Regions from separate parts of the Streptomyces sp. NPDC030838 genome, predicted to be linked through region 2. Evidence: riboswitches for the same ligand, from Rfam matches in the RefSeq annotation. Region 2 holds a riboswitch; the other holds the start of a gene.
What was found. Region 2 has a riboswitch for glycine ahead of gcvP (aminomethyl-transferring glycine dehydrogenase). Riboswitches for the same ligand answer to the same signal wherever they lie in the genome.
Positions count from the first base shown of each region.

Region 1: linked by a shared signal. The riboswitch ahead of gcvT (glycine cleavage system aminomethyltransferase GcvT) and the one ahead of gcvP (aminomethyl-transferring glycine dehydrogenase) in region 2 are both predicted to bind glycine.

Region 1 is NZ_JBVIED010000008.1:325,770-337,551, forward strand. Features, by position in the region: gene ACZ42A_RS22545 (ABC transporter ATP-binding protein) at 1-61, opposite strand, end outside; gene ACZ42A_RS22550 (ABC transporter ATP-binding protein) at 58-1,155, opposite strand; gene ACZ42A_RS22555 (ABC transporter permease) at 1,152-2,150, opposite strand; gene ACZ42A_RS22560 (ABC transporter substrate-binding protein) at 2,258-4,057, opposite strand; gene ACZ42A_RS22565 (ABC transporter permease) at 4,128-5,135, opposite strand; gene ACZ42A_RS22570 (enhanced serine sensitivity protein SseB C-terminal domain-containing protein) at 5,475-6,239, opposite strand; gene ACZ42A_RS22575 (enhanced serine sensitivity protein SseB) at 6,487-7,272, opposite strand; gene ACZ42A_RS22580 (AAA family ATPase) at 7,353-8,024, opposite strand; glycine riboswitch at 8,203-8,302, shown strand; glycine riboswitch at 8,304-8,428, shown strand; gene gcvT (glycine cleavage system aminomethyltransferase GcvT) at 8,476-9,603, shown strand; gene gcvH (glycine cleavage system protein GcvH) at 9,713-10,090, shown strand; gene glyA (serine hydroxymethyltransferase) at 10,105-11,367, shown strand; gene ACZ42A_RS22600 (L-serine ammonia-lyase) at 11,431-11,782, shown strand, end outside.
Region 2 is NZ_JBVIED010000021.1:8,985-20,766, forward strand. Features, by position in the region: gene ACZ42A_RS37040 (DNA polymerase IV) at 77-1,498, shown strand; gene ACZ42A_RS37045 (PRC-barrel domain-containing protein) at 1,583-1,954, opposite strand; glycine riboswitch at 2,068-2,162, shown strand; gene gcvP (aminomethyl-transferring glycine dehydrogenase) at 2,340-5,225, shown strand; gene ACZ42A_RS37055 (ABC transporter ATP-binding protein) at 5,309-6,376, opposite strand; gene ACZ42A_RS37060 (ABC transporter permease) at 6,529-7,356, opposite strand; gene modA (molybdate ABC transporter substrate-binding protein) at 7,353-8,153, opposite strand; gene ACZ42A_RS37070 (TOBE domain-containing protein) at 8,301-8,696, opposite strand; gene ACZ42A_RS37075 (hypothetical protein) at 8,778-9,341, opposite strand; gene ACZ42A_RS37080 (glycoside hydrolase family 43 protein) at 9,482-11,026, shown strand; gene ACZ42A_RS37085 (DUF5999 family protein) at 11,121-11,327, opposite strand; gene ACZ42A_RS37090 (hypothetical protein) at 11,564-11,782, opposite strand, start outside.

The sequences.
Region 1 (11,782 bases), on a different contig from region 2:
CACGCTCGGCGTCGGCACTCTCGCTCTGCGCGGGAATCGTCACCGCTTTCTCGTCACTCACAGCTTCGGCGCAATCTCTTCGGTCCAGATACGCTCCCGCTGCTCCTGCGTCATGTGGCAGGCGGCCCAGTGCTTGCTGCCGACCTCGGTCAGCTCGGGCCGGACCGTGCGGGTGACGTTGTCCTTGGGCACGTCGGCGTACGGGCAGCGGGGGTTGAAGGCGCAGCCGGACGGGACGTTGATGAGGGAGGGCGGGGAGCCCTTGACCGGGATCAGCCGCTCCTGCTGCTCGCGGTCCAGGCGCGGCATCGAGCCGAGCAGACCCCAGGTGTAGGGGTGGCGGGGCTCGTAGAACACCTTCTCGGCGGGGCCGCGCTCCACGCACCGGCCGCCGTACATCACCAGCAGGTCGTCGGCCAGCTCGGCGACGACGCCCAGGTCGTGGGTGATGATGATGACCGCCGAGCCGAACTCCTTCTGCAGATCCCGGATCAGGTCCAGGATCTGTGCCTGCACGGTGACGTCCAGGGCGGTGGTCGGCTCGTCCGCGATGAGCAGTTCGGGGTTGTTGACCAGCGACATCGCGATCATCGCGCGCTGGCGCATACCGCCGGAGAACTCGTGCGGGTAGTTGTCGACGCGCTTGTCGGGCTGCGGGATGCCCACCCGGTCGAGCATCTCGACCGCGCGGCGCTTGGCGGTCTTCTTGTCGACGTCGTGGTGGATCCGGTACGCCTCCACGATCTGCTGGCCGATCGTGTAGTACGGGTGCAGCGCGGACAGCGGGTCCTGGAAGATCATCGCCATCTCGCGGCCGCGCAGCTTGCGCACCTCGTCGGCCGGGGCGGACAGCAGCTCGGTGCCGTTGAGCCAGATCTCGCCGGAGATCTGCGGCTTGCGCTTGCCGTAGTTGCCGGCCGTGTGCAGGCCCATGATGCCGAGCGAGGTCACCGACTTGCCGGAGCCGGACTCGCCCACGATGCCGAGGGTCTTGCCCTTCTCCAGCTGGAAGCTGAGCCCGTCGACGGACTTGACCAGGCCGTCGTCGGTCGGGAAGTGCACCTTCAGGTCGCGCACTTCGAGGAAGGCGGTCGGCGCGGCGCCGGAGGTGGTGGGCTCGCCCACGGCCGCGCCGGTCTTGCTGAGTTCGGTCATGCGAGCCTCACTCGGGGGTCGATCACGGCGTACAGGACGTCCACCACGAGGTTGGCGATGAGCACCGCGAGAGAAGTGATCAGGGTGACGCCGAGGATGACGGGCAGGTCCTGGTTCTTGATCGCGTTCAGCACGGCCTGGCCGAGGCCGGGCAGGGAGAACGTCGTCTCGGTCAGGATCGCTCCGCCGATCAGGGCACCGAGGTCCATGCCGAGCATGGTGAGGATGGGCGTCATCGTCGAGCGCATGGCGTGCTTGCGGATGACGACCTGCTCCCGCAGACCCTTGGCGCGCGCGGTGCGGATGTAGTCCTCGCCGAGGATCTCCAGCATGGTCGCGCGGGTGATGCGGGCGTACATCGCCGCGTAGAGGAAGGCCAGGGTGACCCAGGGCAGGATCATGCCGCCGAGCCAGCCGGTGAAGCTCTCCTCCAGCGGAACGAACTCACCGTTGATCCAGCCCAGTCCGTACGAGAAGACCGCCAGGCTGAGCAGACCGGTGAAGTAGATGGGAAGGGAGACACCCGCCAGGGCGACGATCATCGCGCCGCGGTCCCAGAAGCTGCCCCGCTTGAGGGCGGAGAGCACACCCGCGGCCAGGCCGAAGATCAGCCACAGGACGGCCGCGCCGAGCGCCAGGCCCAGGGTCACCGGGAAGCGGTCGGTCAGCACCGGCCAGATGGCCTGTTCGCTGCGGAAGGAGTAGCCGAAGCACGGCGCGGCGCAGTGCGTGATGTCACCGCCGCCGGCGTAGGTCCGGCCGACGAAGATGCCCTTGAAGAACTCCCAGACCTGCGCGTAGATCGGGTCGCCGAGGCCCAGCTTCTCCCGCACGCCCTCGACGGCGGCGGGGTCGGCCTGCTTGCCCACGAAGTTCAGGGCGACGTCGACGCCCGCCCACTTGGGGATGAGGAAGAAGATGCTGAAGACCACCACGACGATGACCACGAGCATCACTGCGGCGGCGAACAACCGCCTGATGAGGTAAGCGAGCACAGCTAACGGCCCGCCGCGGACCGCGGGCCGCCGGAGGTCGTCCGGGGCCCGCGGTCACGCCGCGCCGGCCTTCACCTGCCTTTCGTGCCGTACGGCGGGTGTGCCGGTTACTTCGTGTTCTTCAGACCGAGGTTGACGAAGTCGTACATACCGCTGTACGCGTCGGTGGTGTAGACGTTCGCCAGTCGGTCCGAGCGCCAGTTGAGGAACCGCTCGAAGACGAAGGGCAGGTAGTACGCGCCCTCCATCACCTTGTGGTTGATCTCCGTGGCGATCTTGACCTTCTCGGCCTCGTCCAGCGTCTTGACGTAGTCGCCGAACAGGCCGTCGATCGTCTTGTCGTTGATGAGCGCGTAGTTGTTGTTGGCGCTCTCCAGGATGTACTTGCTGTGCCAGAGCGGCAGGCCGTAGCCCTGGACGGACGGGAAGTCCGCGCCCCAGCCCATGATGATGATGCCGTAGCCCTTCTTCTCCACGTTCGAAGGGCTGCCGACGACGCTGGAGTTCTGCGCGCCGTCGTACTGGTCGATCTCGACCTCGATGCCGACCTTCTTCAGCGACGCCTGGAGCGACTCGGCGGTGGCCACCTCGGCGGGCTTGTTGTTGCGGACCGCGATGGTGGTCTTGAAGCCGTTGGGCTTGCCGCAGGCCTTCAGCTCTTCCTTGGCCTTGGCGACGTTGCCGTTCTTGTTCTCACCGGCCATGCCGTACGGGTCGTACTTCTGACCCTCGCCGCCCGGGATGCCGGGGGGCAGCATGTTGGTGCCGATGTCACCGCCGGCGACGGGGCCGCCGCGCGCGGTCTGGAGCGAGACGTGGTCGGCGCCGTAGAGCACCGCCTTGCGGCAGTGGATGTTGTCGAACGGCTTCACGTTCTGGGCGAGCGCCGCGTACCGGATGTAGCCGGAGACCGGGTTGTCCAGGTTCGCCTTGTGCTCCTTCAGGGCGGTGGCGCGGCCCTGCGGGGAGAGGCTGGTCTGGGCCAGGTCCAGGTCGTAGTCGCCGGCGATCAGACGGGCGTCCAGGTCGTTGGCGTTCGAGAAGAACTTGACGGTGATCTTGTCCGGGTACGCCTTGCGGATCGGGTCCGAGGACTGCTTCCACTCGGTGTTGCGGACCAGCGTCAGGTCCTTGCCCGGGCTGTAGGACTCGAACTTGTACGGGCCGGAGGAGAACGGCTTCAGGCCGTACTTGGACTTGGTGTCCTTGTCCTGGCGGACCGGGGAGGCCGAGATGAGCGCCAGCATCTCCTCGAAGTCCGAGTTGGCCTCGGGCAGCTTGAAGACGATGGTCTTGTCGTCCGGCGTCTCGATGGCCTTCAGGCCGAGCTTGTCCGCGGACTTGTCCTTGTACGGGCCCTTGTACTCGCCCTTGGGGTCGAGCACCTCCTTGAGGTACGTCGGGCCGCCGGACAGCACGTCCTGCGCCCAGACGCGCTCGATGCCGTACTTGATGTCCTTGGAGGTGATCGGCTTGCCGTCCTCCCAGGTGATGTCGTCACGCAGGGTGTACGTGTAGGTCTTGCCGTCGTCGCTGATCTTGGCGAGACCGGTGGCGAGGTCCGGGGTCAGCTCGGTGCCGGCCTTGCCCGGCTCCGTCTTGTTCGTGACGAGCTGGCGGCTGTAGTAGCGCGCGAAGTTCCACATGAAGCCGTAGTAGCCGCGGGTGGTGTCCCACGAGTCGGCGTCCTGCGGGGCGGCGAACTTCAGGGTGCCGCCCTTCTTGGCCTGGTCGGCCTGGGCGACCTTGTTGTTCGCGGCGTTGAAGCCGGCCGCGCCGTTCTTCGACCCCTCGTTGCCGTCCTTGCCACCGCCGCCGCCGCACGCCGCCGTGGTCAGCAGCGCGGCGACCACCGCGGCAGCGGCCATGGCCTGCTTGCGCCGCCCTGAGGTGCGTTGGGTAGTCACGATCTCGGATCCTCCGGAATTGATGAGAGACCCCGTGCCTTGCGCCACGGGTCGCTTGCGGTACGGCAGTTCAGCGCGAGCCCTTCGGGTCGAGCGCGTCGCGCACGCCGTCGCCGAAGAGGTTGAAGGCAAGAACGGTGATGAAGATCGCCACGCCCGGGATCACCATGTACATGGGGTCCGAGTCGTAGTAGTCGATCGCGTTCGAGAGCATCTGCCCCCAGGACGGCGTCGGCGGTTTGACACCGACGCCCAGGAAGCTGAGTGCCGCCTCGGTGAGGATGTTGGTGGGGATCATCATCGTCGTGTACACGATGATCGGCGCGACCAGGTTGGGCAGCAGCTCCTTGAAGAGGATGTAGAACCGCCCGGCGCCCAGCGAGCGGGCCGCCTCGACGTACTCGCGTTCGCGCAGCGAGAGCGTCTGGCCGCGTACCACGCGTCCGATGTAGGGCCAGCCGAAGAAGCCGATGACCAGGATCATCACGAACAGGCGCACGCCGGTGCCGGTCAGTCCCAGCATCTCGTTCGGCATGACGGAGACCAGCGCGATGATGAACAGCAGCTGGGGGAAGGCCAGCAGGCCGTCCATGACCCGGCTGATGACGGTGTCGACCCAGCCGCCGAAGAAGCCGGCGAGGATGCCGAGGACGGTGCCGAGGACGACGGCCACGATCGCCGACAGGAAGCCGACGAGCAGCGAGATCTGGGCGCCGTAGACGATCCGGGCGAAGATGTCGCGGCCGTTGACCGGTTCCACGCCGAGCCAGTGCTCGCCGCTGATCCCGCCGAACGACCCGACCGGGGTGCCGAACAGCGGGTCGATGAGGTCCTCGTGGTGGGCCTCGGGGTCCTGTCCGGCCAGGCCGGTGATCACCGGCGCGAGCACGGCGACCAGGATCAGGAAGAGCACCACGATGCCGCCCGCGAGGGCCAGTTTGTCGCGCTTGAGCCGCTCCCAGGCGATCCGGCCCAGGGAGCGCCCCTGTACGGCCTTCGCGTCGCCGCCGACCTGCGCCGCTTCCTCGGCCGCACTCGGAGCCGCTTCCGCGGTCGGCTCGTGCAATGGTGCCGTCATCTGGCAGGGACCCCTCTCAACCGGCGGTAGCCGGCCCGCACTTGCCGCTGTAGCGGCGTGATCAGTCCGTCGTACACAGGGGCGAACACCCGGGCGAACTCCCCTTGGAGCGGGAGTCTTCAACGCTTTGGCGATCTGTTGCCAGACTTGACGGTGAATGGATGCGTAACCGTGATGCTGTCTGCCGGGTTCCGTTATCCGAACAGTGCGTAACGCGGGCCGGACGGGGGCCAGTTGGGACAATAGGGACAGGGTGGGTGTTTTCGTCCCACGTCTACGCGCGAAGAGAACGGGGTGGTCCGGACCTGACCGGGATCCGGACGCGGGCCGGGGGTCCGGTCAGTACCGGCCCTGGACCGGCGGAACCGGCGGGTAGCCGTAGCCGGCCGCCGGGGCCTGCGCCGGGGCGGCGTGCGCCTCCCGGTCGTAGAACGGGCGGGCGTGGGCGCGCAGCCACATCGCGACCGGGTCGTACTCGTCGGACATCGCGACCGTCGACACCGGCAGGCCGTCCGGTACGGCGCCGATGGACTGCTGCATCATCGCGCGCACCGAGTCGACGGCGGCCGGGGAGGTGTCGTACACATCCAGTCCGATGGCGAGATACGGCGCGCCGAGCGCGGGCTGCACCCAGGCGCGGCGCAGCGAGCGGACCGCCGGGGTGCGGTGGGCGTTCTGGGTCAGCAGGGCGTAGAACGCGGGGATCTCGATGGTCGGCTCGGCGAGCCGCAGCGGGCCGGCGGGCTGGCGGTCCAGGCCGGTCGCGATACGGCGCAGATCGAGCCACGGGATGCCTACGCCGCCGCCCGGAGCGTGCGGGTTCAGCCAGAGGCCGTAGTGGTCGGGGTAGAGCGTGCGGGCCACGTCGACGCCGTCGACCACTTCGTAGCTGCGGTTCCAGCCGCTCGCGGACAGCTCCTGGGCGGAGGTGACGCAGGGGGCGTAGCCGTAGCCGTCGACCTCCATGTTCCCGTACTGGGCGTCCGGGCTGCCGGCCTGGCCGTGCCACAGCAGCATCCAGACCTGGCCGGAGGAAGGGGTCGCGAGGGCGCGCAGCAGTGCCTCGTAGGCGTCGTAGCGGCCGGGGGTGACCTGGCGCAGCATGTGCTCGACGCCTGCGGCGGCCGTGCCAGCGCTCACTTTTCAACGCCCCTTCGTGTAACGCCCTCTTTTTGAGTCGTGCCCCTAGCTTAAGGGTGCCTACTGAGTCCGGTCTTGATGGTGTCTCGCGGGTGCGGGTTGTTGGTGGCCGGTCGCTCCCCCAAGTTCTCGGCTTCGCTCGAACAGGGGGGACCCCCATCGCGGCGGAGCCGCATATCGATACAGCCCCGCGCCCCTTGGGGTGGGTCACCTACCCCCGTGTGTAGAAGGGCCGTACCTTTTCGCGCATCCAGTGGCCCACCGGGTCCTCCGCCACGTCGAGCAGGACCAGGTTGACGGGCCACTTGACGGGGACCTTGCCGAGGGCGCGGCCCAGGGCGTCCATGGGGAGGGTGCGCAGGTCGCCCTCCCACTGGGAGAGTTCGACGCCGACGAACATGACGGGGTCGGCGGTCTCGATGGCGGCCAGGCAGCGGCGGGCCGTCCGGACGACGCCGATGCCGTCGAACTCGGCGGAGGCGGCGGAGAGGAAGTCGACCGGGTCGTCCTGCCAGTCGGGTTCGAAGAGACGCACCCGGCCGCCGGAGTTCGGGCCGTCCAGCGGGGTACGGCCGACCCGGCAGAGTTCGGCGACGGCGGGCGGGGGCAGCGGGATGCCGACGACGCCGCCGGGGTTCAGGGCGATGCCGGCCTGCGGGGGCAGACCGCGGGCGAACTCGACGGCGGGGGCGATGGTGTACGACATGTGGGCGCCGGCGACCTGGCGGAACTGTTCCTCGGAGCTGAACACCGGGACGTAGGCCTGGCCGTCGATCTCCATGCCGGGCAGGTCGAGGGAGCCGCTCTCGGGCCCGCCGCCGCTGGGCAGCGGGACCCAGACGAAGCTGCGGCCCAGAACCTCGAGGACGCGCCCGCCGGCCGCGGGGCCCGCGCCGAGGGCGGCGGACAGCACCTCCTCCAGCTCGTTGCCGGGCCAGCCGCCGTGCGCCTGGGGGTGCGCCGGGAAGTCCGCGGAGAAGTCCGCCGGGAAGTCCATCTGCCTACCGCCTGCTTCGAACCACTGCTTGGGACCGCCCAGGCTAACGGTTGCCCCGAAGCCCCCCGAAGCCCCCGCCCTCAGCCCGTGAAGCCGATCCGGTGCAGCGTGTCCGCCGCGTCCCGGTCCAGGAGGACCGCCGAGGCGCAGCCGCGGGGCAGGTCGCCGTGTTCCACGGCGTGGAGGAGGCGGGTGGCGGCGGTGCGGTGGCGGAGGAAGGCGTAGCGGGAGACGCCGCGGCCGCGGGCGCGCTGGCCGGCGAGGGCCTGTTCGGGGGTGACGTCGAGGAGGAGCAGGTGGAGGGTGCCGCCGCGGCGGGCCGCCTCGCGGGCCAGCCAGCGGCGCACCCAGGCCTGCGTGCCGCAGTCGTGGACGACGACGCCCTCGCCGGTGCGCAGGGCGCGCCGCAGCCCGGCGTAGTGGGCGAGGCGGACCAGGGGGCGGTAGACCGCGTAGGGCAGCCAGGGCGGCATGCGGCGGTCCCAGCGGTCGCGGGTGTCCTGGGAGTCGACGCGCCGGGCGCCGCGCACCGTGCGGCGCATCAGCGTCGACTTGCCGCTGCCGGGCAGGCCCGTGACCACGGCGAGGTCCTTGGGCCCGAAGAGCAGGGCGCGCGGGCTGCGGCCGGCGCGCTCGCGCAGGTCGCGGACGACGGGGGACGGCAGCGGGGCGCACGCCTCCCCGGCCGGGACGGCCGGCTGCCGGGGCACCGCGATGCCGGTGGTGGTCGCGTACGCCGTGGTCCTGTTCACCGTGATCGTCCTCCCTGGGGCGGTTCACGTGTTCCCATGCCCGTCGAGTGTAAAGAGAAGGTAATTCGAGATGTCTCGTGTTTTCGTACTCGTACCGCCACAGAGCGGTTACAGATGCGGTCTGCCACGATCCGGCCCGGCGTGCAATGATGTCCGCGCCAACTGCATACCGGCCGTTTGAATCCGCGCGGGAGAGTCCCCGGCAGCCGTGTCGCCGGGGCGCCGAAGGAGCAAGTCCCTCCCTTGAATCTCTCAGGCCCCGTTACCGCGCGGGCGAGGCACATCTGAAAAGCGGGCCGCCCCCTTCCTCCGGAAGAGGCGTGGCTCCACCCAAGGTGCAAGCCGTGATCGTCCCTGTGGCGGTCGTGGCGAACCTCTCAGGTTCCGATGACAGATGGGGAGGACCTTTCCTCGCCCGTCATGCGTTCATGCCCTGGGAGACGACCGACCGATGAGCAGTACCGAATCCTCAGAGAAGCGCCGCACCGCGCTCGATGCCCTGCATCGGTCGCTGGGCGCGACGATGACCGACTTCGCCGGCTGGGACATGCCGCTGCGCTACGGCTCCGAGCGCGACGAGCACAACGCCGTGCGCACCAGGGCCGGGCTCTTCGATCTCTCCCACATGGGCGAGATCACCGTGACCGGGCCCCAGGCCGCCGCCCTCCTCAACTATGCCCTGGTCGGCAACATCGCCTCCGTCGGCGTGGGGCGGGCCCGCTACACCATGATCTGCCAGGAGGACGGCGGCATCCTCGACGACCTGATCGTCTACCGCCTGGCCGAGACCGAGTACATGGTCGTCGCCAACGCCTCCAACGCCCAGATCGTGCTCGACGCGCTCACCGAGCGCGCCGCCGGCTTCGACGCCGAGGTGCGCGACGACCGGGACGCCTACGCCCTCATCGCCGTCCAGGGCCCGGCGTCCCCGGAGATCGTCAAGAGCCTCACCGACGCCGACCTCGACGGCCTCAAGTACTACGCCGGGCTGCCCGGCACCGTCGCCGGCGTCCCCGCGCTGATCGCCCGCACGGGCTACACCGGCGAGGACGGCTTCGAGCTGTTCGTGAAGCCGGAGCACGCCGTGGAGCTGTGGCAGGCGCTGACCAAGGCGGGCGAGGGCGCGGGCCTGGTCCCGTGCGGTCTGTCCTGCCGGGACACCCTGCGCCTGGAGGCGGGCATGCCGCTGTACGGGCACGAGCTGAGCACGTCCCTCACTCCCTTCGACGCCGGGCTCGGCCGAGTGGTCAAGTTCGACAAGGAGGGTGACTTCGTCGGCCGCGAGGCGCTCGCCGAGGCCGCCGCGCGCGCCGAGCAGAACCCGCCGCGCGTGCTGGTCGGGCTGATCGCCGAGGGCCGCCGCGTCCCGCGCGCCGGGTACGCCGTGGTCGCCGGCGGCGAGGTGATCGGCGAGGTCACCTCCGGGGCGCCCTCCCCGACGCTGGGCAAGCCGATCGCCATGGCCTACGTCGACGCCGCGCACGCCGCACCGGGCACCCCCGGTGTCGGCGTGGACATCAGGGGCAGTCACGAGCCGTACGAGGTCGTCGCGCTCCCCTTCTACAAGCGCCAGAAGTAGCCACCGAGCGCAGTTCCGACGTGACGCCGCGCACATCTGTGCTGCTCACGCACGGTTCCGGCAGTCCCCCATTCATCACCACTCCCCCGCGTACAGGAGAATTCAGGCCATGAGCAACCCCCAGCAGCTGCGCTACAGCAAGGAGCACGAGTGGCTGTCGGCCGCCGAGGACGGCGTCGCGACGGTCGGCATCACGGAGCACGCGGCCAACGCGCTCGGCGATGTCGTCTTCGTGCAGCTCCCCGAGGTCGGTGACACGGTGTCCGCGGGCGAGACCTGCGGCGAACTGGAGTCGACCAAGTCGGTCAGCGACCTGTACTCCCCGGTGACCGGCGAGGTCACCGAGGTCAACGAGGACGTCGTCAACGACCCGTCGCTGGTGAACTCCGCCCCCTTCGAGGGCGGCTGGCTGTTCAAGGTACGCGTCGCGGAGGAGCCGGCCGACCTGCTCTCCGCCGACGAGTACACCGAGTTTTCCGCCGGCTGAGGAGTCGTAGACGTATGTCCGTCCTGAACACGCCCCTGCACGAGCTCGACCCGGACGTCGCCGCCGCGGTCGACGCCGAGCTGCAGCGCCAGCAGTCCACCCTGGAGATGATCGCCTCCGAGAACTTCGCCCCGCTGGCGGTCATGGAGGCCCAGGGCTCGGTCCTCACCAACAAGTACGCCGAGGGCTACCCCGGCCGCCGCTACTACGGCGGCTGCGAGCACGTCGACGTCGCCGAGCAGATCGCCATCGACCGGGTCAAGGAGCTGTTCGGCGCCGAGTACGCCAACGTGCAGCCGCACTCGGGCGCCTCCGCCAACCAGGCGGCGCTCTTCGCCCTGGCCCAGCCCGGCGACACCATCCTGGGCCTGGACCTGGCGCACGGCGGCCACCTCACCCACGGGATGCGGCTGAACTTCTCCGGCAAGCAGTTCGACGTGGTCGCGTACCACGTGGACGAGTCCGGCCTGGTCGACATGGCCGAGGTCGAGCGGCTCGCCAAGGAGCACCGCCCGAAGGTGATCATCGCGGGCTGGTCGGCGTACCCGCGGCAGCTGGACTTCGCCGAGTTCCGCCGGATCGCCGACGAGGTCGAGGCGTACCTGTGGGTCGACATGGCGCACTTCGCGGGCCTCGTCGCGGCCGGTCTCCACCCGAACCCGGTGGAGTACGCGGACGTCGTGACGTCCACCACGCACAAGACGCTCGGCGGCCCGCGCGGCGGCATCATCCTGGCGAAGAAGGACTTCGCGAAGAAGCTGAACTCCTCCGTCTTCCCGGGCTTCCAGGGCGGCCCCCTGGAGCACGTGATCGCGGCCAAGGCGGTCTCCTTCAAGGTCGCCGCCTCGGAGGACTTCAAGGAGCGCCAGCGCCGTACAGTGGAAGGCGCGCAGATCCTCGCCGAGCGGCTGACCGCCCCGGACGCCCGCGAGGCCGGGATCAACGTCCTGACCGGCGGCACCGACGTCCACCTCATCCTGGTCGACCTGCGCGACTCGGAGCTGGACGGCCAGCAGGCCGAGGACCGTCTCCACGAGGTCGGCATCACCGTCAACCGCAACGCGGTCCCGAACGACCCGCGTCCGCCGATGGTGACGTCCGGCCTGCGGATCGGCACCCCCGCCCTCGCCACCCGCGGCTTCACGGCCGAGGACTTCCGTGAGGTCGCGGACGTGATCGCACAGGCGCTGAAGCCGTCCTACGACGTCGAGGCGCTCAAGTCCAGGGTCACCGCCCTGGCGGACAAGCACCCGCTCTACCCGAGCGTCGGCAAGTAAGCACCACCCCGTGCGGGGCACCCCACCGGGTGCCCCGCCACCACCCGCATTGAGGAGTCTGACGTGGCCATCTCGGTCTTCGACCTGTTCTCGATCGGCATCGGCCCCTCCAGCTCCCACACGGTCGGCCCGATGCGCGCTGCGCGCATGTTCGCCCGCCGGCTGCGCAACGAGGGCCTGCTGGACTCGGTCGCCTCCGTCCGCACCGAGCTGTACGGCTCGCTGGGCGCCACCGGCCACGGCCACGGCACCCCCAAGGCGGTGCTGCTCGGCCTGGAGGGCGACTCGCCGCGCACGGTCGACGTGGAGACGGCGGACGAGCGGGTGGAGACGATCAAGTCGGATCGCCGCCTGAAGCTCCTGGGTGAGCACGAGATCGCCTTCGACTTCGACGCGGACCTGGTCCTGCACCGCC
Region 2 (11,782 bases):
TAGGCTCAAGCGCTTTCTGAGGTGCAGGGACGGTTCTGCGGCCGCATTGTCAGTGGTGTGGTGCAGCATCGGAAATGTGAGAACCGCGCCCACGATCCTGCATCTCGACATGGATGCCTTCTTCGCCTCGGTGGAGCAGGCGTCGAAGCCGAGCCTGCGCGGAAAGGCCGTCATCGTGGGCGGGCTGGGGCCGCGCGGTGTGGTCGCCACCGCCTCCTACGAGGCCCGGGTCTTCGGGGTGCACTCGGCGATGCCGATGGCCCAGGCGCGGCGGCTGGCGCCGAACGCCGCGTACCTCACGCCGCGCTTCGGTCTCTACCGGTCGATCAGCGAGCAGGTGATGGGGCTGCTCAGGTCCCTGTCGCCGCTGGTGGAGCCGTTGAGCCTGGACGAGGCCTTCGTCGATCTGGAGGCCGGGGACGCGGCCTGGGACGCGGAGTCGGCGCGGCTGGCCGGGACGAAACTGCGCGCGGACATCCGGGAGGTGACCGGGCTGACCGGGTCGGTGGGGCTGGCCGCCTCCAAGATGCTCGCGAAGATCGCCTCAGAGCAGGCCAAGCCCGACGGTCTGGTGCTGATCGATCCGGGCATGGAGCGGGCGCTGCTCGGGCCGATGCCGGTGCGGACGCTGCCGGGGGTGGGTCCGGCGACCGGTGACCATCTGCGGCGGGCCGGCATCACCACGGTCGAGGAGCTGGCCGAGGCGGGCGAGGACGAGCTGGTGCGGCTGCTGGGCAAGGCCCACGGGCACGCGCTCTACGCGATGGCGCTGGCGCGGGACGAGCGGCCCGTGGTGGCCGAGCGGGAGGCCAAGTCGGTGTCGGTGGAGGACACCTACGACGTGGACATCCACGACCGGGTCCGGGTGGGGCTGGAGGTGCAGCGGCTGGCGGACCGGTGTGTGCGGCGGCTGCGCGGCGCGGGGCTGTCGGGGCGGACCATCGTGCTGAAGGTGCGCCGGTACGACTTCTCCACGCTGACCCGCTCCGAGACGCTGCGCGGCCCCACGGACGACCCGGCGGTGGTGCGGGAGGCCGCGGCACGGCTGCTGGAGTCCGTGGACACCACGGGCGGCGTCCGGCTGCTCGGCGTCGGCGTCAGCGGTCTCGCGGACTACACGCAGGAGGATCTGTTCGCCCAGGCGGCGGGGGAGCGGGAGGACGGGCCGGTGGAGGAGGGGACCGAGGAGCAGGCGCCGGTGGCGGTCGAGCAGACCGAGCGGCGGTGGCCGGCGGGCCATGACGTCCGGCATGCCGAGTACGGGCACGGCTGGGTGCAGGGCAGCGGGCTCGGGAGAGTGACCGTGCGGTTCGAGACCCCGGATTCGGAGCCGGGGCGGGTGCGGACGTTCCGGATCGACGACCCGGCGCTGGAGCCGGCCGAGCCGTTGCCGCTGGTTCCGCGGGTTCCGCTGGTTCCGCGAAGACCCGGCGAAGGCAGGGCACCGGCGGACGGGCCCGCGGACGGTGCCGGGGTGATGCCCGGGGTGAGCGGCTGACCGGCGGTGCGGCCGGGCGCGCTCGGTGGGTGAAGCCGGTGGTCGCGCGACTCGGCCCTGCCGGGGCTGCTCACCCCGGGGTCTTCAGGGCTCGTCCGTGCCCGCCAGCTTGCCGAAGTCGCGGTCGGGGAGCGGCGGCGGGGACGCGATGTCGAGGCCGTAGTGGTGGTAGAGCTGGAGTTCCTGCTCGGGGGAGAGATGGCGGCCCACGCCGAAGTCGGGGGCGTCCTTGATCAGGGCGCGGTCGAAGGGCACGTGGAGGCTGCCCTCGATCAGTTCGCTGGGTTCGAGGGGGACGAAGGCATCCCTGCTGAACAGCCCGGTGCGTATGGCGGCCCACTCCGGAACGCCGGTCGCGTCGTCGAGGTAGACCTCGTCGATGGTGCCGATCTTGGTGCCGTTGCGGTCGAACGCCTTGCGGCCGATCAGGTTGCGCGGATCGATATCGGTCTGCACGGGCCCTCCACGTGGTCGCAACTCATCCGTAAGCACTACGAAAGAGCACATTGGTGAACCCGGCCACTCGAACGCCTGGGCATTGACCTCGCTGGTAGGCTGACAGCGGCTGCTGACCCCGTGCGGGAGAGTCCTCCGAAGTGATCGGAGGCGCCGAAGGAGCAAATCCTCCCCGGAATCTCTCAGGCCCACGTACCGCACGGACGAGGTCACTCTGGAAAGCAGAGCGGGTGTCGACGGCTTCCGCTCTCACCGACGGTGAAAGCCGGATCCCTCTGGGGCGATCCGGTGAAGCTCTCAGGTTGAGATGACAGAGGGGGAGGCCGTCGGGGCACCCGCGCCGTGGTGCCCCTCGAAGGTCGCGTCAGACCAGGAGGCCTCCGCAATGACCGCCCATCGCATTCCGCTCTCCGAGCTCGAACAGGGCATTCCGTTCGAGCAGCGCCACATCGGGCCCGACCAGGAGGCTCGGGCCAAGATGCTCGCGCAGGTCGGCTACGGCTCGCTGGACGAGCTCACCGCCGCCGCGGTCCCGGATGTGATCAAGAACGCCGACGCCCTCGACCTGCCGGGCGCGCGCAGCGAGGCCGAGGTGCTGGCCGAGCTGCGGTCGCTGGCCGACCGCAACCAGGTCCTGGGCTCCATGATCGGCCTCGGCTACTACGGCACCTTCACGCCGCCCGTCATCCTGCGCAACGTGATGGAGAACCCGGCCTGGTACACGGCCTACACGCCGTACCAGCCCGAGATCTCCCAGGGGCGGCTCGAGGCCCTGCTGAACTTCCAGACCATGGTCGCCGACCTCACCGGCCTGCCGACCTCCGGCGCCTCGCTGCTGGACGAGGGCACGGCCGCCGCCGAGGCGATGGCGCTGTCCCGGCGCATGGGCAAGAACAAGAAGGGCCTGTTCCTGGTCGACGCGGACGCGCTGCCGCAGACCATCGCCGTGATCCAGACCCGCGCCGAGCCGACCGGCGTCGAGGTCGTCGTCGCGGATCTGTCCGAGGGCATCCCGGCCGAGCTGGACGGGCGGGAGATCAACGGCGTCCTCGTCCAGTACCCCGGCGCCTCCGGTGCCGTACGGGACATCAAGGCGGTCATCGACCAGGCGCACGAGCGGGGTGCCCTCGTCACCGTCGCCGCCGATCTGCTGGCGCTGACGCTGCTGAAGTCGCCCGGTGAGCTGGGCGCGGACATCGCCGTCGGTACGACGCAGCGGTTCGGTGTGCCGATGGGCTTCGGCGGGCCGCACGCCGGTTACATGGCGGTGCAGGAGAAGATGGCGCGCAGCCTGCCCGGGCGGCTGGTGGGCGTGTCCGTGGACGCCGACGGCAACAGGGCGTACCGCCTCGCGCTGCAGACCCGTGAGCAGCACATCCGCCGCGAGAAGGCGACCAGCAACATCTGCACCGCGCAGGTGCTGCTCGCCGTGATGGCCGGGATGTACGCCGTCTACCACGGCCCGGAGGGCCTGAAGGGCATCGCGCGGCGCACCCACCGGTACGCGTCGATCCTGGCCGCGGGCCTGGCGAAGGGCGGGGTCGAGGTCGTCCACGGTGCCTTCTTCGACACGGTCACCGTGCGGGTGCCGGGCCGGGCCGCCGAGGTCGTGGCCGCCGCGCGCGAGAACGGCGTCAACCTGCGGCTCGTCGACGGCGACCTGGTGTCGATCGCCTGCGACGAGACCACCACGCGGGTCCAGCTGGGCGCCGTATGGACCGCCTTCGGCGTCGAGGGCGACGTCGAGGCGCTGGACGCGACCACCGAGGACGCGCTGCCGGGCGGGCTGCTGCGCGCCGATGACTTCCTCACCCACCCGGTCTTCCACCAGCACCGCTCCGAGACCGCGATGCTGCGCTACCTGCGCCGGCTCGCCGACCGCGACTACGCGCTCGACCGGGGCATGATCCCGCTGGGCTCCTGCACCATGAAGCTCAACGCGACCACGGAGATGGAGCCGGTCACCTGGCCGGAGTTCGGCCAGCTGCACCCCTTTGCGCCCGCCGAGCAGGCGGAGGGCTACCTCACGCTCATCCGCGAGCTGGAGGAACGTCTCGCCGAGGTCACCGGCTACGACAAGGTGTCGCTCCAGCCGAACGCCGGTTCGCAGGGCGAGCTGGCCGGCCTGCTGGCCGTACGCGGCTACCACCGGGCCAACGGCGACGAGCAGCGCACCGTGTGCCTGATCCCGTCCTCCGCGCACGGTACGAACGCCGCGAGCGCCGTCATGGCCGGCATGAAGGTCGTGGTCGTCAAGACCGCCGAGGACGGCGAGATCGACGTAGACGACCTGCGGGCGAAGATCGAGCAGTACCGCGACGAGCTGTCGGTGCTGATGATCACGTATCCCTCGACGCACGGTGTGTTCGAGGAGCACGTCTCCGACATCTGCGCGCAGGTGCACGAGGCGGGCGGCCAGGTGTACGTCGACGGTGCCAACCTGAACGCGCTGGTCGGGCTGGCGAAGCCGGGCCACTTCGGCGGCGACGTCTCGCACCTGAACCTGCACAAGACGTTCTGCATCCCGCACGGCGGCGGCGGTCCCGGCGTCGGCCCGGTGGCCGTCCGCGAGCACCTGGCGCCGTATCTGCCGAACCACCCGCTCCAGCCGGCGGCCGGTCCGGAGACGGGCGTCGGCCCGATCTCGGCCGCGCCGTGGGGCTCCGCGGGCATCCTGCCGATCTCCTGGGCGTACGTCCGGCTGATGGGCGGCGAGGGGCTGAAGCGCGCCACGCAGGTGGCGGTGCTCAGCGCCAACTACGTCGCCAAGCGCCTCGAGCCGCACTACCCGGTGCTCTACACCGGTCCGGGCGGGCTGGTCGCGCACGAGTGCATCATCGACCTGCGCCCGCTCACCAAGGCGACCGGCGTGAGCGTCGACGACGTCGCCAAGCGGCTCATCGACTACGGCTTCCACGCGCCGACCATGTCGTTCCCGGTGGCCGGGACGCTGATGATCGAGCCGACCGAGTCCGAGGACCTGGCCGAGCTGGACCGGTTCTGCGACGCGATGATCGCCATCCGCGCGGAGATCGAGAAGGTCGGTTCCGGCGAGTGGCCCGCCGACGACAACCCGCTGCGCAACGCGCCGCACACCGCGGGCGCGCTCGGCGGGGAGTGGGAGCACGCGTACAGCCGGGAAGAGGCCGTCTTCCCGGGCGGGGTCTCCGCCGCCGACAAGTACTGGCCGCCGGTGCGCCGGATCGACCAGGCGTTCGGTGACCGGAACCTGGTGTGCTCGTGCCCGCCGCTGGACGCGTACGAGGACTGATCCCTCGCGGATCCCTCGCGTGCGGGGCTCCGCTTCGGCCCGGACGGCCGGGGCGGGGCCCTTTTCGCTGCCCTGGGGCGCGCTCAGGCGGGGTACGCGTGCGTCTGGGTGGCCTTGACCGTGGCCCAGACCTCGGCGCCGGGGTGCAGGTCCAGCTCCGCGGCGGCGACCGTGGTGAGGTCGGCGGCCAGCGGGAGCTCGCCGGTGAGGGCCACGCGGATCTGGTCGCCGTGAGTCTCCAGGCCGGTGACCGAGCAGCGCCAGAGGTTGCGGGCACTGGAGCCGGCGGGGCGCTCTCGGTAGAGGGTGACCGCACCCGGGGGGAACGCGACGAAGACCGGGCCGGTGAGGTCTTCGGTGGTGGTGATGGCGGGGCCGGCGTCGAGGCGGACGGTGTGGCCGTCTGCGCGGCCCTTGTAGAGGTTCAGGCCGACCAGCTGGGCGACGTAGTCGGTGCGGGGGCGGCGGGCGATCTCGGCCGGGGTGCCCTCCTGGACGACATGGCCCTGTTCGACGACCACCAGCCGGTCGGCCAGCACCATCGCGTCCAGCGGGTCGTGGGTGACCAGGACGGCGACCGCTTCGAAGTCGGCCAGGTGGTGGTGGAGCTGGGCCCGGACGTCGAGCCGCGTACGGGCGTCCAGGGCGGCGAGCGGTTCGTCCAGGAGCAGCAGCCGGGGGCGGGTGGCCAGGGCGCGGGCCAGAGCCACGCGCTGGGCCTGGCCGCCGGAGAGGCGGCGCGGCTTGGCGCCGGCGTGCTCGGCGAGGCCCATGCGGTCCAGCCACGCGGCGGCCTGGGCTCGGGCCTCCGCCTTGGTCGCGCCCTGGCAGCGCGGGCCGAACGCCACGTTGTCCAGGGCGGTCAGGTGCGGGAAGAGCAGATAGTCCTGGAAGACGACGCCGACCGGGCGGGACTCGGGTGGCGTACGGTCCAGTGCGACGCCGTCCAGACGGAGATGGCCGCCGGTGAGCGGGGTGAGGCCGGCCAGGGCGCGCAGCGCGGTGGTCTTGCCGGCGCCGTTCGGGCCGAGGAGGGCGAGGACGTCGCCGGGGGCGGCGGTGAGGGTGATGTCCAGGCGGAAGCCTTCTCCGCGGTCGACGGTCAGGTGGGCGTCCAGGCCGTTGTTGTGTGTCGGGTTGTGGGTGGGCATCCGGCCTTCGGCCGGATTGGGGTTCCCACCCGCACCGCCCGTGCGGGTTTCGTTGTCGGGTGCGGGTGGCCCCTGTGGGGGCTTGGCGCCGTCGGCGGCTGACGGGCCGTCTTCGGTGTTCGGGGTGCCGCTCGTGGGTGTGTTGTTCTCGGTCATGTGGCTCTCATCCAGCGGTCCCGCAGGCCCGCCAGGACCGCGATGGACACGGTCAGGAGGACCAGGCTGAGGGCGATCGCGGCCGCGGGGTCGTTCTGGAGGGCCAGGTAGACGGCGAGCGGCATGGTCTGGGTGCGGCCGGGGAAGTTGCCCGCGAAGGTGATCGTCGCGCCGAACTCGCCGAGGGCGCGGGCCCAGGCCAGGACGGCGCCCGCGGCGATGCCGGGGGCGATCAGGGGCAGGGTGACCCGGCGGAAGGCGGTGAAGCGGGAGGCGCCCAGAGTGGTGGCGGCCTCCTCGTAGCGCCGGTCGGCGGCGCGCAGCGTGCCCTCCACGCTGATGACCAGGAACGGCATGGCGACGAACGTCTCTGCCAGGACGACCCCCGCCGTGGTGAACGGCAGTGTGATGCCGAACCACGCGTCCAGCCACTGCCCGACGACGCCGTTGCGGCCGAGCGCGAGCAGCAGCGCGACACCGCCGACCACGGGGGGCAGCACGAGCGGCAGGGTCACCAGGGCGCGGACCAGGCCGCGGCCGGGGAACTCCGTGCGGGCGAGCAGCCAGGCCAGCGGGACGCCGAGGACCAGGCTGAGCGCGGTCGCGGCCGTGGCGCAGATCAGGGACAGCCGCAGCGCGTCCCACACCTCGGGGCTGGTGAGCTGCTCCGGGAGGTCGCGCCAAGGGGAGCGGACGAGCAGGGCGATCAGCGGGACCAGGAGGAACGCCAGGCCGAGGAGGGCGGGGACCAGGAGGGGCAGCGGCACGCCCCGGGCGCCCCTCGGCCGCCCGCGCGTCGGCTTCTCCTGGCTAGTGGAGCTCATGGCTTGAGGAACCCGGCTTCGGTCAGCACCCGCTGCCCCTCGGCGGAGCGCACCAGCGTGACGAAGGCCTTGGCGGCCTCAGCGTTGGGTGCGTTCTTGAGCAGGGCGATCGGGTAGTCGTTGATGGCGTCGGCCGACTCGGGGAACTCCACGCCCTCCACCTTGTCACCCGCGGCCCGCACGTCCGTCCGGTACACGACGGCCGCGTCGGCCTCCTTCAGCTCCACCTTGGTCAGGGCACCCTTGACGTCCTGCTCGTAGGAGACGGGGGTGAGGTCGAGTCCGGCGGCGTCGAGAGCTTTCTGCGCGGCGGCGCCGCAGGGCACCGTCTCGTCGCACAGCACGACCTTGAGGCCGGACTTGGTGAGGTCCTTGAGGGAGGAGATCCTGTCGGGGTTGCCCGGGAGGGTGGCGATCTCCAGCTGGTTGCGGACGAAGGTGACCGGCTTGCCGGCCGTGCCGTCCTGGTCCGTCACGAGGGCCATGGTCTTCGGGCTCGCGGCGGCGAAGACGTCGGCGGGTGCGCCGTTGGTGATGCCGGCGGCGAGGCCGTCGCTGCCGCCGAAGTTGAAGCTGACCTTGGTGCCGGGGTGCTGCTGCTCGAACTCCCTGCCCAGCTTCTCGAAGCTCTCCTTGAGAGAGGCGGCGGCGAAGACGGTGACCGTGCCGGAGAGCTTCGGGGATCCCGAGGCGCCGGCGGTCGCGTCATCGGAGGACGACGAGCAGGCGCTCACCGCGAGCAGCGCCGCGGTGCCCGCGCCGGCGATGCGCAGGGTCCGGCGGGCGGTAGGGGTCATCTCGGGGCCACTCCTCGGTCGTCCATGCGTGCTCAACGCCGATCATAGTGACGCAGGTGCGAGCCGTATGTCTCCTGGAGCATCGCATGAGCAAGCCTACGACCCGATGCAGGCATGCATGTACGTTCGTACGGAGGGAGCGGGGTCTCAGGTGCGGTCGATATGGACATTCGTCGACTTCACCCGCGCGGTGGCCTCCATGCCCACCTCCAGGCCCAGTTCCTCCACGGCCTCACGGGTGAGCAGGGAGACCAGGCGGTGCGGACCCGCCTGGATCTCGACCTGGGCCGCGACGTCGCCGAGCTTGATCGCGGTCACGATGCCGGGGAAGGCGTTGCGAGCCGAGGTATAGGCGGTCCCCTCCTCGGAGTTTCCGGCCTTGGCGAGTTCGACCGAGAACGCGGCCAGGTCCCGGCCGTCGATGAGCCGGCGTCCGGTGTCGTCGCGGTGGGTCGCCACCCGGCCCGCGTCCGCCCAGCGGCGTGCGGTGTCGGGGCTGACGCCGAGCAGTCGTGCGGCCTGGCCGATCGTGTAGGAGTGCATGTCCGCCACGATAGGGCGGGGCGGGCCGGTGTGGATCAGCCGGTGACCCCGTGGCAACAGGGCACGGAACCCGACGTCATGTCACGGCCCCTCCAGCCCCGACACCCGGAACACGGCCAGCGTGGTCTCGCGGTCGACGCGCCGCTCCAGGCGATACAGCGCGGTACGCCCGCACAGCAGCGTCCCGGCCGTCTCGGCGCGGTGGGCATCCTCGTCGAGGCGGTGCCAGAGGTCCGGGTTGGCGACGAGGACCCGCGGGTCGAGTTCGGCGCGCGCGCCGAGGGCGTCGCGCAGCACGAGCCGTTGGGCGATGCCGTCGCACCAGCGCACGGACACCAGGAGATCGGTGCGCACCCGTCGGCTGCGCAGCAGGAACCGTGTCTCCAGCCAGCCGCTTCCGGCCGTGACGCGGGGCGGGCACAGCACCAGGAAGAGCAGCGCCGCCAGGGTCAGCCAGAGGGCGCCGCGCCACGGGCTGAGGGTGGTGGCGGCCCAGTCGATGAGGAACAGCGCTGCGAGCAGTACGGCGGCGGAGCCCAGCGCGCTGTGCAGTTGCCGCGTCCACTGGCGGTCGTACGCCGTGGGCTGGGTGTGCCGCTCCGGTAACCGGGACAGATCGGGTCGTGTGCCGTCGGGGGGCTTCATGTGTTCGACGTTAGGAGCCGGCCGGGCCGGGGCGGCCCGGCTTGACGGGACGCTGACGGGTGGAAAGGGGTTTCTTGACGCGGGTTTATCCGGGCCCGCGCCGTCGCAGGCTCGGGATGACTCACGAAGGGCTGTGACGCATGCGGACATACGACAACCCCGTCCTCGCCGGCTTCCATCCCGACCCCAGCGTGTGCCGGGTCGGCGAGGACTACTACCTGGTCTGTTCCAGCTTCGAGTACTTCCCCGGCATACCGGTCTTCCACAGCCGGGACCTCGTGCACTGGCGCCGGATCGGTAACGTCCTGGACCGGCCGGGGCAGCTGCCGCTGCCGGACGAGGTGCCCGCCTCGGGCGGGATCTACGCCCCGACGATCCGCCACCACGACGGACGTTTCCACGTCATCACCACCAACGTCGGAGGCGGGGGCAACTTCCTCGTCACCAGCGACCGGCCCGAGGGCCCCTGGTCCGACCCGGTGTGGATCGACCTGCCCGGCATCGACCCCGACCTCGCCTGGGACGACGACGGCACCTGCTGGGTCGCTCTGGCGGGGGTCGGCGTGGCCCGGATCGAGCCGGCCACCGGGAAGGTGCTGGAGGGGCCGGTGCCGGTGTGGTCCGGCTCGGGGAAGCGGGACCCGGAGGGGCCGCATCTGTACCGGATCGGGGACTGGTGGTACCTGCTGGTCGCCGAGGGCGGCACCGGGCGCGGCCACTCCGTCTCCATCGCCCGCGCCCGCACCCCGCTGGGCCCGTACGAACCCGCGCCGCACAACCCTGTCCTGTCCCACAGCGGCAGCCGCGAGCCGATCCAGTGCACCGGGCACGCCGATCTGGTGCAGGCGGCCGACGGCAGCTGGTGGATGGTGCTCCTCGGCACCCGGCCGCGCGGCTTCTTCCCGGAGTTCCACGTCCTGGGGCGGGAGACGTTCCTGGCCCCGGTGGAGTGGGTCGACGGCTGGCCTCGGGTCGGACCGGTGCGGGAGCGGCAGCCGGCACCGGCGACCTGGCATCCCGAGGCGGCGGACCCGGCGCGGGACGCCTCTCATCCCCAGTCGGATCCGGCGCGGGACGACTTCGACGGCGCGGCCCTCGCCCCGTACTGGATCTCCCCGTACCGCCGCCCCGAGGGCTCCTGGTCGCTGACCGAGCGGCCGGGGTGGCTGACGTTGACCGCGACCGGGGACAGCCTGGACCGGCCGGGGCACACCTTCGTCGGACGGCGGCAGCAGCATCACGACTGCCGGGCATCCGCGCGGCTGGACCCGGGGGCGGGACGGGCCGGGCTGTCGGTCAGGATGGACGAGGCCCACCACTACGACATCGAGGTCGCGGAGGGGACGGTGAGTGTGATCGCCCGGATCGGGCCGGTGCGCCAGCGCCTCGCCGAGCATCCGGTGCCCTCGGGGCCGGTCACCCTCGCCGTCGACATCCGGACGACCGACGTCCGCCCGCCGACGGCCGTGCGGCCCGGAGAGGAGGCCGTCGGCATCCGGGCCGGAGGGCCGGACACGCTCGCCTTCTCGGTCGAGGGCCCGGACGGGGTCGTACGCCTGGCGGAGCTGGACGGGCGGTATCTGTCCACGGAGGTCGCCGGGGGGTTCACCGGCCGGGTGATCGGCATGTACGTCACCGAGGGGCGGGCGGCGTTCGACTGGTTCGCCTACGAGGCGGGGAGCTGACCGGCGCCGGACGTGCAGCGGGGCCGGTCCGTGGGCCGGCCCCTTTGTACGGTGGTGCTCGTTTGCACGGTGGTGCGCGTTTTTGCGGTGGTGCTCAGGCGGCCGTCATCACCTGGCTGGTGTCCAGAGGACGGTGCGGGGCGATGATCTGGCCGTCCGGCAGGAGCTCACCGGTGTCCTCGAAGAGGACGACCCCGTTGCACAGCAGGCTCCATCCCTGCTCCGGGTGGTGCGCCACGAGACGGGCGGATTCCCGGTCGGCGGAGTCGGCGGTCGGGCACGGTGGCTGGTGCTGGCACATGGAAGGGATCTTTCGCTCTGTCGTGTTCATGGCCGCCCCCGTTGCGATGTGTCGGTCGGAACCCAGTGTTGCCCTACGGGCGTGAATCCGCAGGCATTTCGCAGCACCGCTTCTCACAGGTTCATGACGCATCACCCGCGCGGACGGTTCATCCCAACTGCACTGTCCCTTTGGGTGGTTCGGAGTGGCCGGAAGGGGCTAGTCCGAACGGGGGGCGGCCAACGGTCGTGCTCCGTTCAGGCGGGCGAGCCCAGGAGGGGCGTCGGGGTCGCCCGGAGGGTCAGCACCGGGAGCAGCTCGGCGACGCGGTGCGGGCGGTGGGCGGCGATACCGGGCGGAGCCGGCGCCAGCGGGACCAGCAGATCGCTCGCCGCGGGCCCGCCGACGGCCCCGTCCGCCGTGCAGTCGCCGTGCAGCCACAGCGTGAGCATGTACAGGCCGGGCACGGACAGCAG